Regions from separate parts of the Peribacillus sp. NJ4 genome, predicted to be linked through region 3. Evidence: riboswitches for the same ligand, from Rfam matches in the RefSeq annotation. Region 3 holds a riboswitch; each other region holds the start of a gene.
What was found. A riboswitch is a leader RNA that binds a small molecule or an ion and turns the genes downstream of it on or off. The one in region 3 is predicted to bind cyclic di-AMP.
Positions count from the first base shown of each region.

Region 1: linked by a shared signal. The riboswitch ahead of QUF94_RS04320 (TrkH family potassium uptake protein) and the one ahead of QUF94_RS26940 (cation:dicarboxylate symporter family transporter) in region 3 are both predicted to bind cyclic di-AMP.
Region 2: linked by a shared signal. The riboswitch ahead of QUF94_RS22200 (APC family permease) and the one ahead of QUF94_RS26940 (cation:dicarboxylate symporter family transporter) in region 3 are both predicted to bind cyclic di-AMP.

Region 1 covers NZ_JAUCFQ010000001.1:846,205-850,496, reverse strand. The annotation lists gene QUF94_RS04330 (MFS transporter) at 1-359, opposite strand, end outside; gene QUF94_RS04325 (hypothetical protein) at 747-938, opposite strand; cyclic di-AMP (ydaO/yuaA leader) riboswitch at 1,272-1,413, shown strand; gene QUF94_RS04320 (TrkH family potassium uptake protein) at 1,585-2,919, shown strand; gene QUF94_RS04315 (potassium channel family protein) at 2,943-3,599, shown strand; gene QUF94_RS04310 (STAS domain-containing protein) at 3,744-4,292, opposite strand, start outside.
Region 2 covers NZ_JAUCFQ010000001.1:4,453,631-4,457,922, reverse strand. The annotation lists gene QUF94_RS22210 (glycosyltransferase family 2 protein) at 1-612, shown strand, start outside; gene QUF94_RS22205 (GtrA family protein) at 572-1,027, shown strand; cyclic di-AMP (ydaO/yuaA leader) riboswitch at 1,450-1,599, shown strand; gene QUF94_RS22200 (APC family permease) at 1,738-3,564, shown strand; gene QUF94_RS22195 (RhaT/GlcU family sugar-proton symporter) at 4,088-4,292, shown strand, end outside.
Region 3 covers NZ_JAUCFQ010000006.1:172,552-176,843, forward strand. The annotation lists gene QUF94_RS26930 (hypothetical protein) at 60-722, shown strand; gene QUF94_RS26935 (efflux RND transporter periplasmic adaptor subunit) at 738-2,000, shown strand; cyclic di-AMP (ydaO/yuaA leader) riboswitch at 2,203-2,349, shown strand; gene QUF94_RS26940 (cation:dicarboxylate symporter family transporter) at 2,522-3,781, shown strand; gene QUF94_RS26945 (class I SAM-dependent methyltransferase) at 3,842-4,292, opposite strand, start outside.

The sequences.
Region 1 (4,292 bases), on a different contig from region 3:
GATGTCGTTACAAACATGGACCCTGCCATATTGATCACCAAGACAAGGGAATAGATGACCCAAATAGAAGAAGTCAATGGCAGCAAGGCTATGAATACCGCTCGAAATAGGTCAAGTGCCACCATAAGATTCCGCTTATTTATCCGGTCGATCACGCTGCCTGCCCAAACATTCGTAAATATGGCAGCCATCGGTTTAACGATATAAAGTCCAGCTACCGCTAAAGCTGAATCAGTCATATCCAGCACGATTAAATTAAGTGCAATAAAATAAACCCATGCACCAAAGTTCGAAATCCCGATGCCGCACAATAGAATGGAGGGATATTTCCAAGCTACTAATAAATTTTTGAATGTCAACGCTTCTCCTCCTTAGAAAAGGAAATATAAATCCCATCCCCAGGAAAGGCTTCTCGGGGGACGAGATCAATAGTGCGGTGTTACTATGCACCATAACGGAAGATCCCGTCACAGCATACCCTTCCCGAGAATTGCTTCAATTTATGCTTACTACTCCTTCCAGTTGACGGTGCTCTCTGAAAAGTGGTCATTTCATTTGCTTTCTCTTCATTACATCCATATTCATCATTTTCTAAATTTTAACATTATTGTATTAATAGTGTAAACGTCATAATTTTCAACGCAAAAAAACTCATTCAAAAATAAATGAGTTTAAAAGCAAAACAAGTTATGGATTTTTCGCTCTAGTTCCCGGATAGTACACAGGATGACATAATTTCAGTTGATTTACCTTAGAGAAAACAATTTTAACAACGGATTCTTTTTCTTATCCGTTATCCTTAACTCATTCATTATGATTTGATCCTCATGATCGGCTATCCATTTCCTTAGTGCATCTTTATCCTGGCATTGTGTTAAATATGTCTGTCCACCCTTGCCTGTAGCGTTAATAACATATCTATTGAACGTCTTCTCCATAATTGCCCGCCTTTTTTATAAAATGTTTAAAACCTTTTAATAAGAATGCCATACTTTTTTTCTTTATGATTTTCAAAAGAAAAATAATTTATTTATATTAGAAAATAGATTTGCAATGACATGTTCTACTTGAAAGTGTTGAATAAAGTACATCGATGTTGGTTAACATATTCGGATTAATCGAACCTATCATAATGTGCTAACTAATATTTGTCAATACGTTTTTCAAATGTAAATAAAACGTAAATTTTCAGTTTTGTTAAAGAAATATTTTTTTACACTTTAGGGGTTTACAACTGCTAAATGATGGGAGTAGAATACGTTTATCAATTTAATGCATTTCGGCCAAAACTCAAGGAATTGAGTACGGAGGACCCAATCATTTGGGGTTAATTCTGCCTTGCAGAAGGGATGAGATCAGCTCTTTCGCCATCCTACCCGTCAGCTAACTTCGTCGGCTAAAGCGAAGGAGGTCATAAGACCGCCTATTTCGGGAGCTTTTTTTTCACGCTTTTTGTGGCAAAATAGCCTTTCGATGTTTTCGCAGGTCTTTTTATTATGCTTTGAAAAAGATTCATAAAGAGGATTGATGGTTAAGATTTCATAAGTTTTACACAATATTTTTATAGGTAGGGATGATCATTTGATAAAAACAAAAAATTTATTGGATCCGCCAAAAATCCTTGTACTCGGCTTTGCCATCCTGATACTTATTGGGGCCTATTTGCTGACCCTGCCGATTTCGACTGAAAATGGGAATGGTCTTTCTTTTCTGGATGCTTTATTCACCTCAACCTCCGCTACATGTGTAACAGGGCTTGTCGTGGTGGATACGGGGACGACTTTCACCACCTTTGGTGAGTTGGTCATCTTAACACTGATTCAGATAGGCGGCCTAGGGTTCATGACATTTGCCACGTTTTTCTTTTTCTTATTAGGCAAAAAGATTTCTTTAAAAGGCAGGTTACTCTTGCAGGAGTCTTTAAATAATCTATCCATGGCAGGTGTAGTCAAGTTAGTAAAACGGCTTTTAATTTTCACGGCCATCATTGAAGGCGTGGGTGCCCTGATCTTATCGATCCGCTTTTCTTTTGACATGCCAATCGGCAAGGCGATCTATTACGGGGTTTTTCATTCCATATCGAATTTCAATAACGCCGGCTTTGATTTAATGGGGGAATTCAGGAGTTTGACCCCTTATGTATCGGACCCATTCGTAACCCTTACCGTCGCCTTCCTCATCACGTTTGGCGGAATAGGTTTTATCGTAATGAATGAACTATACGAATATCGTGAAACCCATCGTTTATCCGTACATACGAAGGTTGTTCTGATGACTAGCTTGACCCTTACAATCGTCGGCGCAATTTTAATCTTTTTATTCGAGTTCGGTAATGCCAAAACATTGCAGCCTTTATCTTTCATGGGTAAAACGTTATCGTCTTTATTTCAATCGGTTTCACCAAGGACAGCAGGCTCCAATACGTTGAATATCCCTGATTTAACTCAACCTACATTACTGCTCATCATTTTCTTGATGTTCGTTGGGGCTTCACCCGGATCGACTGGCGGCGGGATTAAAACAACAACATTTGCGACGCTTCTTGGAACGGTTTGGTCACAGATTAAAGGAAAGGGCGATGTGGTATTATTCCGTCACCGCATTTTGAATGAAACCATCTTTAAAGCATTATCCGTTACATTCATCGGGGTCTTCCTTGTTTCAATCATTTCCATTCTGCTGACCATCACAGAAAGTGGAAGTGATTTCTTGATGATTTTATTTGAAGCCACTTCAGCATTCGCCACAGTGGGACTTTCAATGGGTTTGACCCCCGAATTATCACCGGTTGGCCGAATGCTCATCATTTTCACGATGTTTGCAGGCCGGGTGGGTCCTTTGACTTTTGCCTTCGCCATCGCAATGAGGCGTAAGCCAGATCCCTTCCGTCATCCAAAAGGGAAAATCATGATTGGTTAACCATAAATGAAGGAGTGTAAATGATGGGAAAACGACAATATGCCGTAATCGGTTTAGGCAGATTCGGAAGCAGTGTGGCAGATAGATTATATACCGCTGGCCAAGAGGTATTGGGTATTGATATCAGCGAAGAAAGAGTCGAGAATGCAGAACTGAGCGTTACCCATGCAGTCATGGCGGATACCACTGAAGAAGAGACATTGAAATCCATCGGGATTCGTAATTTCGATTGTGTCATCGTAGCCATCGGAAATGATATGCAATCAAGCATTTTGACTACCTTGCTTTTAAAAGAGCTTGGGGTTAAAAAGGTCATTGCCAAAGCACTTAATAAAAATCACGGTCAGGTGCTCACTAAAGTTGGTGCCGACTGGGTCATCTATCCTGAGAGGGATATGGGGGAACGGGTCGCGAACCAGCTCCTGTTCCCTAACATGCTGAACTATATAGAGCTGTCTAAAGAATACAATATCGAGGAAATCATCCTCCCCATGAGTATGAAGGGAAAAAGCCTCAGGGAACTTGATTTACGCGCAAAATATAATATCAGCGTCATTGCCATCGTGAGTAATGGAGAAATTATCATAGCACCGTCACCAGATCAGGATATCCATGAAAAAGATATGCTTTTGGTCGTTGGCAATAAAGAAGACCTAGCCGTCTTTGCAAATATTGAATAATCTGGCAGGTTCCGGCTCTTGCCTTATGGAGCCCGCCACCTATTTTGAATGTAGCATTCACCTATACATGCGAGAAGACCGCCATATGGAGGTCTTCTCGATGAAATTTATAACGAGCATACCCTTGCCAAGTATATGTATGTATTATTTTATCGTACTGATCGCTTGGGCAAGAGTGGACTTTATCGTCACTTTATCAAAAGGCAGTTGAAGCTTAACGGCAGTCATGGCTATTTCCGGCCGAAGTCCTGAAAGGGTTGTATGAATTCCGATCAAATGTAAGGATTCAATCAATTGTGACAGTTGGTGGGCGGATGCACTATCTATTGCATGAACGCCCGATAGGTCAATGAAAAGCCTGGTGACATTTTTTTCAGCGCACTTTTGTAAGGTGTTTTCAAGCAAGGACATGCCCCTCGTCGTGTCAATATCGCCTATCAGGGGAAGCAACGCGGTATTATCTTTAAGGGAAATGATGGGCGTGCTCAATTCATCGATCGTGGCCTGTTGGGCTTTCATAATTTTATTGGCATATTTATGATTCGCTTCCGTAAACCTCTCCATCACTTCACTGAACACCTTGACCACTATCCGATGCCAGGAATTTACTTCCTCCCGTGTATATCGATCTCCATGCAATCCCACAAATCGGTCAATGTAATCCAGATATTGCTCTTGCGTTCGAAAAAACTC
Region 2 (4,292 bases), on a different contig from region 3:
TCATTTTTTAAACGAACATCTGCAACTGGTTTTTATAAATTGATGAACAAGATGGGGGTTAACCTTATCTATAATCATGCCGATTTCCGGCTAATGAGCAAAAGGGCGATCGTGGAGCTGGAACAATTTGAAGAAACGAATCTTTTTTTACGGGGAATCGTCCCGCTCATTGGGTTCAAGACGGACTCTGTTTATTATGACAGAAAAGAAAGATTGGCTGGGGAAACGAAGTATCCATTAAAGAAGATGGTTGCCTTTGCGCTTGATGGCATTACTTCTTTTTCAGTTACGCCGATCCGGCTTGTATTATGGCTAGGATGTCTTTCCTTTTTCATTAGCTTACTCTTTGGGTCATACTTTTTATGGTTAAAGTTTTATGGACAGACCGAAACGGGCTGGACCTCATTAATTACCTCCATATGGTTGATCGGTGGACTGCAGTTGATTGCTGTCGGCTTGATTGGGGAATATATCGGTAAAATATATAATGAATCCAAACGCCGGCCTAAATATATTGTTGATCTGGATCTATTTAATCCGCTCGATTTAACAAAACGGGAGCAACTAGACAATGAACGGAACAGTATTGAAAAACTATCTAAAACACACTAATTCCTTTATCCGCTTTTTATTGGTTGGAATAGTCAATACAGCGGTTGGACTTTCCATCATGCTTTTTCTCATGAATGTTCTTGATTTATCTTACTGGATCTCCACCTTTTTCGGCAATGGTTCGGGAGCTGTAACGAGTTTTCTGTTGAACAGGACATTTACCTTTAAAAGCAATATAGACTTGCGGAGAGGAGTTGCCCGTTTCTTTTGCGTCATCCTGATTTGTTATTCCGCCGCTTATTCTTTAGGACAAGCCATTGCAGAATCGATGGAAGGATCCGTTCATTTATCCATGCAGCAAAATGTGGCTGTACTGATTGGAACAATCTTTTATACAGTACTTAACTATATTGGCCAGAAATACTTTGTCTTTAAGAAAAGTAATTTGAGACCAATTCAAGAAGGAAGGAACTAATTAGAGTGGATCATTGGGAATAATGAATAATGCCCTCTGATTGGATGGAAATTAAAGTTGACTATCCAAGCGGGGGCAGAACTGTTTAATGGGAAAGGCGAATTAGTTGATTGATTAGATAGGTATTCAGTTTCGTTCTTCGCTGTCTCCATGGTGGCTGATGATTTTTCCTTTTGTGGACCGCCATATTGTTCATTGATTGGTTAATGCTTTGACCTGAAAATTTTCATCAGGTATTATTTGTTTTTTTCTTCTTTTTTAGACATGTCATTCACCTCTTTCCTTCCTTCAATCATTTGTTTTGATGCCTTATGTAATATACGTCATGAACAAAACCTCACTAACAATAAATTATTCTTTTTCCGTGTAAAATTTTCATTTACTTTTCCATTTCACGGGAGTATGATAATCAACAGTTTCATATTTCTAAATCGCTTAAACCTTATGGTACGGGGGACCCGTTATAGGGATTGTTTTTCAATCCAAGGGGTGAATCCTTTCAAGGTAAAGGTAGGGCTACTCTTAGGTCCGAATCCGACAGCTAACCTCGTAAGCGTTATATGAGAAGGAAGGTGGAGCTTGTCAGACAAAAAAAATGATGTCTACAGGTCTATTTAGCTATGACTTGTAGGCATTTTTTATTTCGTCTTGTTTTTTGCAATAACTGGGGGAACATAAATTTATAACTAAAATATGGTGGTGAATACTTGATGTTATCTTCTATAAAGAGGTTCTTGATAGGGAGACCTTTAAAATCAAATGCACTTGGCGAACAAAAGCTAAACAAAACTAAGGCTTTAGCCATCCTATCTTCTGATGCATTGTCTTCGGTTGCTTATGGACCGGAACAAATATTGATCGTTCTCATCACGGTCGGTGCCGCGGCATTCTGGTATTCAATCCCGATAGCAATCGGGGTATTGATCCTGTTAATGGCCTTGATCTTGTCCTATAGACAAATCATTTTTGCCTATCCCCATGGCGGGGGAGCCTATGTGGTTTCAAAAAACAATTTAGGCATCAATCCAGGGTTGATAGCTGGAGGATCCTTATTGGTCGATTATATATTAACTGTCGCTGTAAGTGTTTCTGCAGGAACGGATGCCATCACGTCCGCTTTTCCAGGCCTGCATTCATATAATGTCGGCATAGCCATCATTTTCGTCATTCTACTTACCATCCTAAATCTTAGGGGGGTTACGGAGTCGGCCTCTGTTTTGGCCTATCCGGTGTACCTATTCGTTTTAGCATTGTTCATCTTGATTGGTGTAGGAATTTACAAGATCTTGACAGGAGGAGTTTCACCGGAATTGCACGCGCCAATCGGGACCCCGGTAGCGGGTATCAGTTTATTTATACTGCTAAGAGCATTTGCATCAGGCAGCTCCGCATTGACAGGAGTCGAAGCGATTTCCAATGCGATCCCGAACTTTAAAGATCCAGCCCCGAATAATGCTGCAAAAACTTTAATAGCGATGGGGTCCTTACTAGCTGTATTATTTTCGGGAATCGTATTCTTAGCCTATTATTTAAGCATTGTTCCCAGCGCAGAGGTCACGGTCGTCTCGCAGATTGCTGAAGAGATCTTTGGACGGAATTTCATGTACTTCTTCATTCAAGGTACGACTGCCTTGATCTTGATACTGGCCGCAAATACTGGCTATTCGGCATTCCCGCTGCTTGCGGTAAATCTTGCAAAGGATAAATTCATACCAAGGGCGTTTACGATTAGAGGGGACCGATTAGGATATTCCAATGGAATTATCATACTGGGGCTTGCGTCCATCATCTTAATAGTAGCATTTGAAGGACATACAGAAAATCTAATTCCACTTTATGCTGTAGGGGTATTTATACCATTTACGCTGTCCCAGACCGGGATGATCGTTAAATGGCTCCGCGAAAAGCCAAAAGGCTGGTTGGTTAAATTAACCATTAATTCAATTGGTGCCATTATTAGCCTGATCGTCACGATGATATTCTTTTTAACCAAATTTACTCAGGTATGGTCTGTTTTGATTTTTTTACCAATCATCATTTTAATTTTTCATCGAATTAGAAAGCATTATGAAGCAGTTGGTGACCAACTGAGGATTACAACTTGTGAGCCCATCTTACCAATAGAAGGGAATATCATTCTTGTACCTGTGGCGGGTATAACTCATGTGGTTGAGAATTCCTTAAATTATGCTAAATCTCTTTCAGCACATCAGATCATTGCCGTTTATGTTGCTTTTGAAAGAGAAGATGAAAAGAAATTCGAAGAAAAATGGAAAAAGTGGCAGCCTGATGTTAGACTCGTCACACTGAACTCTTATTACAGAAGCATCATTCAGCCATTAACTAAGTTTGTGGATACAGTTGAACATAAGGCGAGTGAATCTAACTATAAAGTTACAGTGATCATCCCGCAATTCATTCCGAAGAAGGGTTGGCACAATATTCTTCATAACCAATCAAGTTTACTGATTCGGGCCTACTTACTTTATAGAAGAAATGTAGTTATTACGACAGTGCCATATCATTTGAAGAAGTAATTTAAGAATAGAAGCAGACCTTGATCAGGTTTGCTCAGACTGTAGGTAAATTCGAAGAAAGCGAATTTGCCTACAGTTTTTTTCTTTAAAAAACGTTCCAGTTGTTTTCAGAAATCCGCTCCCTTTCCGCCGACTGTCTGCCAAGCCACCTCTACGCAAGCGACTCAGGTGTCCCGTCTAACCAGTTATTCGGCAGGAGTGTCGCAAATTTCTTCAATCTATTGGGGGTTTCATAAAACAGTAAAGACCATTTTATTAAATCATAGTTCGGGATGAGACCATTCCGAACTCCCTTTTGTCGACAAGCTGGGCAAACCTTGATAGGGTTTGCTTCTTTTTATTTTTCACCCTAGAAACTTACAGAGAATCAAGTGTTCTGTAAGTTGGATATTGGAACGGAAGGGTGGTTTTTGAACACTTCATAAAATTACCAAGGTTCAATTCAAATAATGCGAACATATTAAAAAGAAGACTAAATGAAATTTCCGCTATAGATTGGAACTTACATATATGGGGGTTGAAGATGGATATATTATTAGCTCTCTTGCCGGCATTATTCTGGGGAAGCATCGTTCTATTTAATGTGAAACTGGGGGGAGGACCCTACAGTCAAACATTAGGTACAACGATTGGCGCCTTGATTTTCTCAATTGGTGTTTATATTTTTGCCGATATTAAGTTATCCCTATTGGTGTTTGGTGTCGGGGTCGTTTCTGGATTGTTTTGGG
Region 3 (4,292 bases):
TGTTTCCAAAATAAGATAATATATAGAATGATATATCATTTTTTGCAGGAGGAACACATATGGTGTACCAGGTCAGATTGTTAAAGGGCATTTTAGAGCCTAATCGGAGTCGTTATCAGCTGCAAAATGCAGAGGCAGTCACACGACTTGGTTGGAAATTACTATTTTTATATCTTCTTAGTCTTTTAGTATTTGCTATTGAGGGGTATTTTGGCATTGGATCAGAATCATTTTCCAAAGAAATCACGAAGATGGGTGTTAATGAATTTGAAGCAGGAAAGTTGCTGATATTGAGCGGCAATATAATAGCAGGCATAATCCACCCTTCCATATACATATTTTTATCAGCTCTATTCTTTTGGATCGTTACGGATATTCCGTACATAAAAATAGTCATCGTTCAAATGATCATTTTTGGTTTGCAATTGGTGGAAAAAATATTATTGATTCCTCTATTCGTATTAATGGATATAGGCAACGATGCCAATCCTTTTTCTTTAGGAATCATCAGTCAGTATTTTCTCAGAAGTGATTACTTTATTCACTTTTTCAGCGAAATCACCATTTTTCAATTTCTTATTATTGCCCTGCAATATTTTTATTTAAAGGAATTTTCAGAACGAAATAATTATTTGATCTTTTTAATGATTGTTCTATTCTATCTGGCCACTTGGTTTGTTAAAGCCTTTTTAGCATATATCCAAGTGGGCGTATTTGTATAAGGCGGGGTGAAAAGAATGAGCGGGAAATGGAAAATAGCAGCGGTCTCTATTGCGTCGACTGTTTTGATAACCGTTAACTTATACCTTATTGAAAAAAAGGAAAGCAAAGTGGAACGAACTGTTTTCGTGGAAAACTGGACAATGGTAAAAAAAGATACAATTACGGATACCATTCAAACGAATGGTGTAATTAAACCTTTGGAAGAGTATGATATCTATTTCGATACCAAGAAGAATGATTTTAAGAAATTCCTTGTAAAAGAAGGCGATGCGGTAACGGCTGGCTCCTCGTTGTTTGAGTATACGGCAACCGAACTTGATGCGCTTAAAGCGAATGTAGAATCGGAGAAAGCTGCCGCTGAGGGAGAAATTGTAGGGATTGACCAATACTTAGGGAAGTTGAGGTCTTATCAAGGGACATTGACCCGTGATCCCGATAAAGCGGTCATTGATGAATCGGTGGAAAGAAACTTGAATATCGATATAACAACAAGCTCTTCAGACCTTATTAAAAGTAACATTGAGCAAGAAATGTACAAGCAGGAACTCGAAAAAAACAGTTTGAATGAAAAAGTTAAAATGCTTGATGCTAAATTAAGGTCTATTGAGGAGCAGTCCAGCGCGATTGTAACGACCAGTGAAGCTTATGGTGTAGTTAAGAATATCAATAAAAACCTGAATAATCCCATTATATCCATTATTTCGACAAATATGGCAATTGAAGGTGATTTCTCCGAAGAGGAGATGAAAAAGGCTGAAGTGGGCATGACTATAAAAGCAAGTTCTTCTGACTCAAAAAAGACTTTGAAAGGGAAGATTGGCCGTATCCATTCCTATCCAGCAGAAGAGCCGTCCATAAAAAAAGATAACAGATTTCCATTTCAGGCTTTAATCGAACCTGAAGGTGAAGAAACCGAACCTTTGTTGGTGGGATCCAAAGTCAATCTTACTGTAATAACCAATGAGAAAGCGGGTGTACCCTCCATTCCTATAGAGGCAGTCCATTACAAAGAACAGCCGCATGTCTACAAGTTGACTAAAAAAGGCTTTGTGGATAAACATTACATCACAAAAGGACTTAAAGCAGAAGGAAAGCAAGAACTCATAAAGGGACCATCCGTAGGTGACGTCATCCTATTAGAACCGAATAGGGTAGTGAAGAACCATTCTTATTTTATTACTCCAATTCAATTTGAAAAAGTGAAAACTAATACTTATAAGAAATTCAGCTCTAGGGAAAAAGTAAGATATCTGTTACTTGGCATTTTGGAAAAATAACCGCTTCTTTCATCAGGAGAGAGGATGTCAAATTAGTTGCTATTTCTATATCCATATAACTTATATGTATAAAAATTAGGCAATGAAATTATAGGTACAATATTCATTAATACAGAATATTCAGACATATTTTGAGGTTTATTTCAAGAATGATTGCGAATAAATATTTACAGATTAACGTTTTTAGTATAATATTTTATTATAAGTTAACTCGCTTAATCTTATTCCAAGAACGGGGGACCCATTTTTGTGGATTTTATCCGCTAGGGGTGAATTCAGAAATGAAAGGGCTTTGTGTTTCCAATTCCTAACCCGACAGCTAACCTCGTCAGCGTCTTTAAGGGAACATGTGTGAATATTCACGCCAATAAGAAATCGACACATGAAGTGTCTTTTTTTTCGGCGTAAAGACAGAGTTTTTCAAAAAAAGAAAAATTACTTTCTTTTATTAGTATCTTGTTTCCCTTACCGAGACAAAAATGTTTTTGCATCAAAGACTTTATGGAAGGTGAGGAAAGTAAATGAAGAAATTCAAATTAAGTTTAGCTAGCCAAATTTTCATTGGTTTAATTTTAGGGATTATCGTTGGTGCCATTTTTTATGGTAATGAGACGGCCCAAAACTTTTTACAGCCATTCGGAGACATTTTCCTACGAATGATTAAAATGATTGTAGTGCCGATCATCGTTTCAAGCCTTATCGTTGCTGTTGCAGGTGTAGGCGATTTAAAATCAGTAGGTAAACTTGGCGCTAAATCAATATCATACTTTGTTGTGGTAACTATGATTGCGATTGCTGTTGGTTTAATTTCAGCGAATATCATCCAGCCTGGTGTTGGTGTAAATATGGACAAGCTAGAACAAACTGATATTTCTACCTATGTCGATACAGCCGAAACTAAGCAACATGAATCGTTCGTAGATACAATCGTTCACATTGTGCCATCCAATCCGGTTAAAGCTATGGTAGAAGGCGATATGCTAGCGATCATTTTCTTCTCCGTGTTGTTTGGACTTAGTATTGCGGCTATCGGTGAAAAAGGTAAACCAGTATTCCGTTTCTTCCAAGGTACAGCTGAAGGAATGTTTTACCTAACGAATATGGTCATGAAATTCGCTCCAATCGGGGTATTTGCACTAATCGGTGTGACCATCTCCAAGTTCGGTCTGGAATCTTTAATTCCGTTAGGAAAGTTAGCGCTTTCTGTATATGGAACAATGATTTTCTTTGTAGTTGTCATTCTGGGTCTTATTGCGAAATTTGTAGGATTCAATATCTTTAAATTGATTAAACTTCTAAAAGAAGAATTGATTCTTGCGTTCTCTACAGCAAGTTCAGAAGCTGTTCTTCCGAAAATCATGGAAAAAATGGAGAAAGCGGGATGTCCGAAACATATTGCTACATTTGTTATTCCGACTGGATACTCTTTTAACCTTGATGGCTCTACATTATACCAAGCGTTAGCAGCTATCTTCATCGCTCAAATGTACGGAATTGATTTAAGTATGTATGAGCAAATTACGCTGATGCTAGTGTTAATGATCACCTCTAAGGGGATTGCGGGCGTACCAGGTGTATCTTTCGTAGTTCTTTTAGCGACTTTAGGAACAGTTGGTATTCCTATTGAAGGTCTAGCATTTATTGCTGGTATCGACCGTATTCTTGATATGGGACGTACAGTAGTAAACGTTATTGGTAATTCACTTGCAGCAATCGTCATCTCTAAATGGGAAGGTCAATTCAACCCGCCTTCCGATAAAGAACTAGAGCAAGTTTCTTAATACAAAAAATCCAGAGTGATATGTCACTCTGGATTTTTTTTGAATTTTAAAAAATGTACCTTATTTTTGAACGATCCAGAAGCGGCAATCAGAAGAGAAAACGTTTACATCATCACTTTCATGGAATAATTCACTTCTGTAAAAGGTCTCGATGACTGTAAACCCTGCTTCTTCAAGACCATCAAGTACTTCAAGTTGTGTTGGAATATGGAGGTAAGTATCTTTTTGAGGTGTCTTTCCGAATGTGAAAATATCCCCAAACTCATAAAGCCTCTCATCTTGTTTACCTTCACACCAAATAATTTCCTCTTGTTCCCAGAAATTCATATAATATTCGTTTTTATCACGGTCGTGTGTTGTGAAAATGAAAATGCCTTCTGGTTTTAAAATACGATTTATTTCATTTAAAGCTAATGTACGATTTTTTCGCTGGGGAATTTTCATTAAACCATTAAAAGCGAAGATTGCTTTATCGAATGATGAATTGTTGAAAGGGAGTTTCGTTGCATCG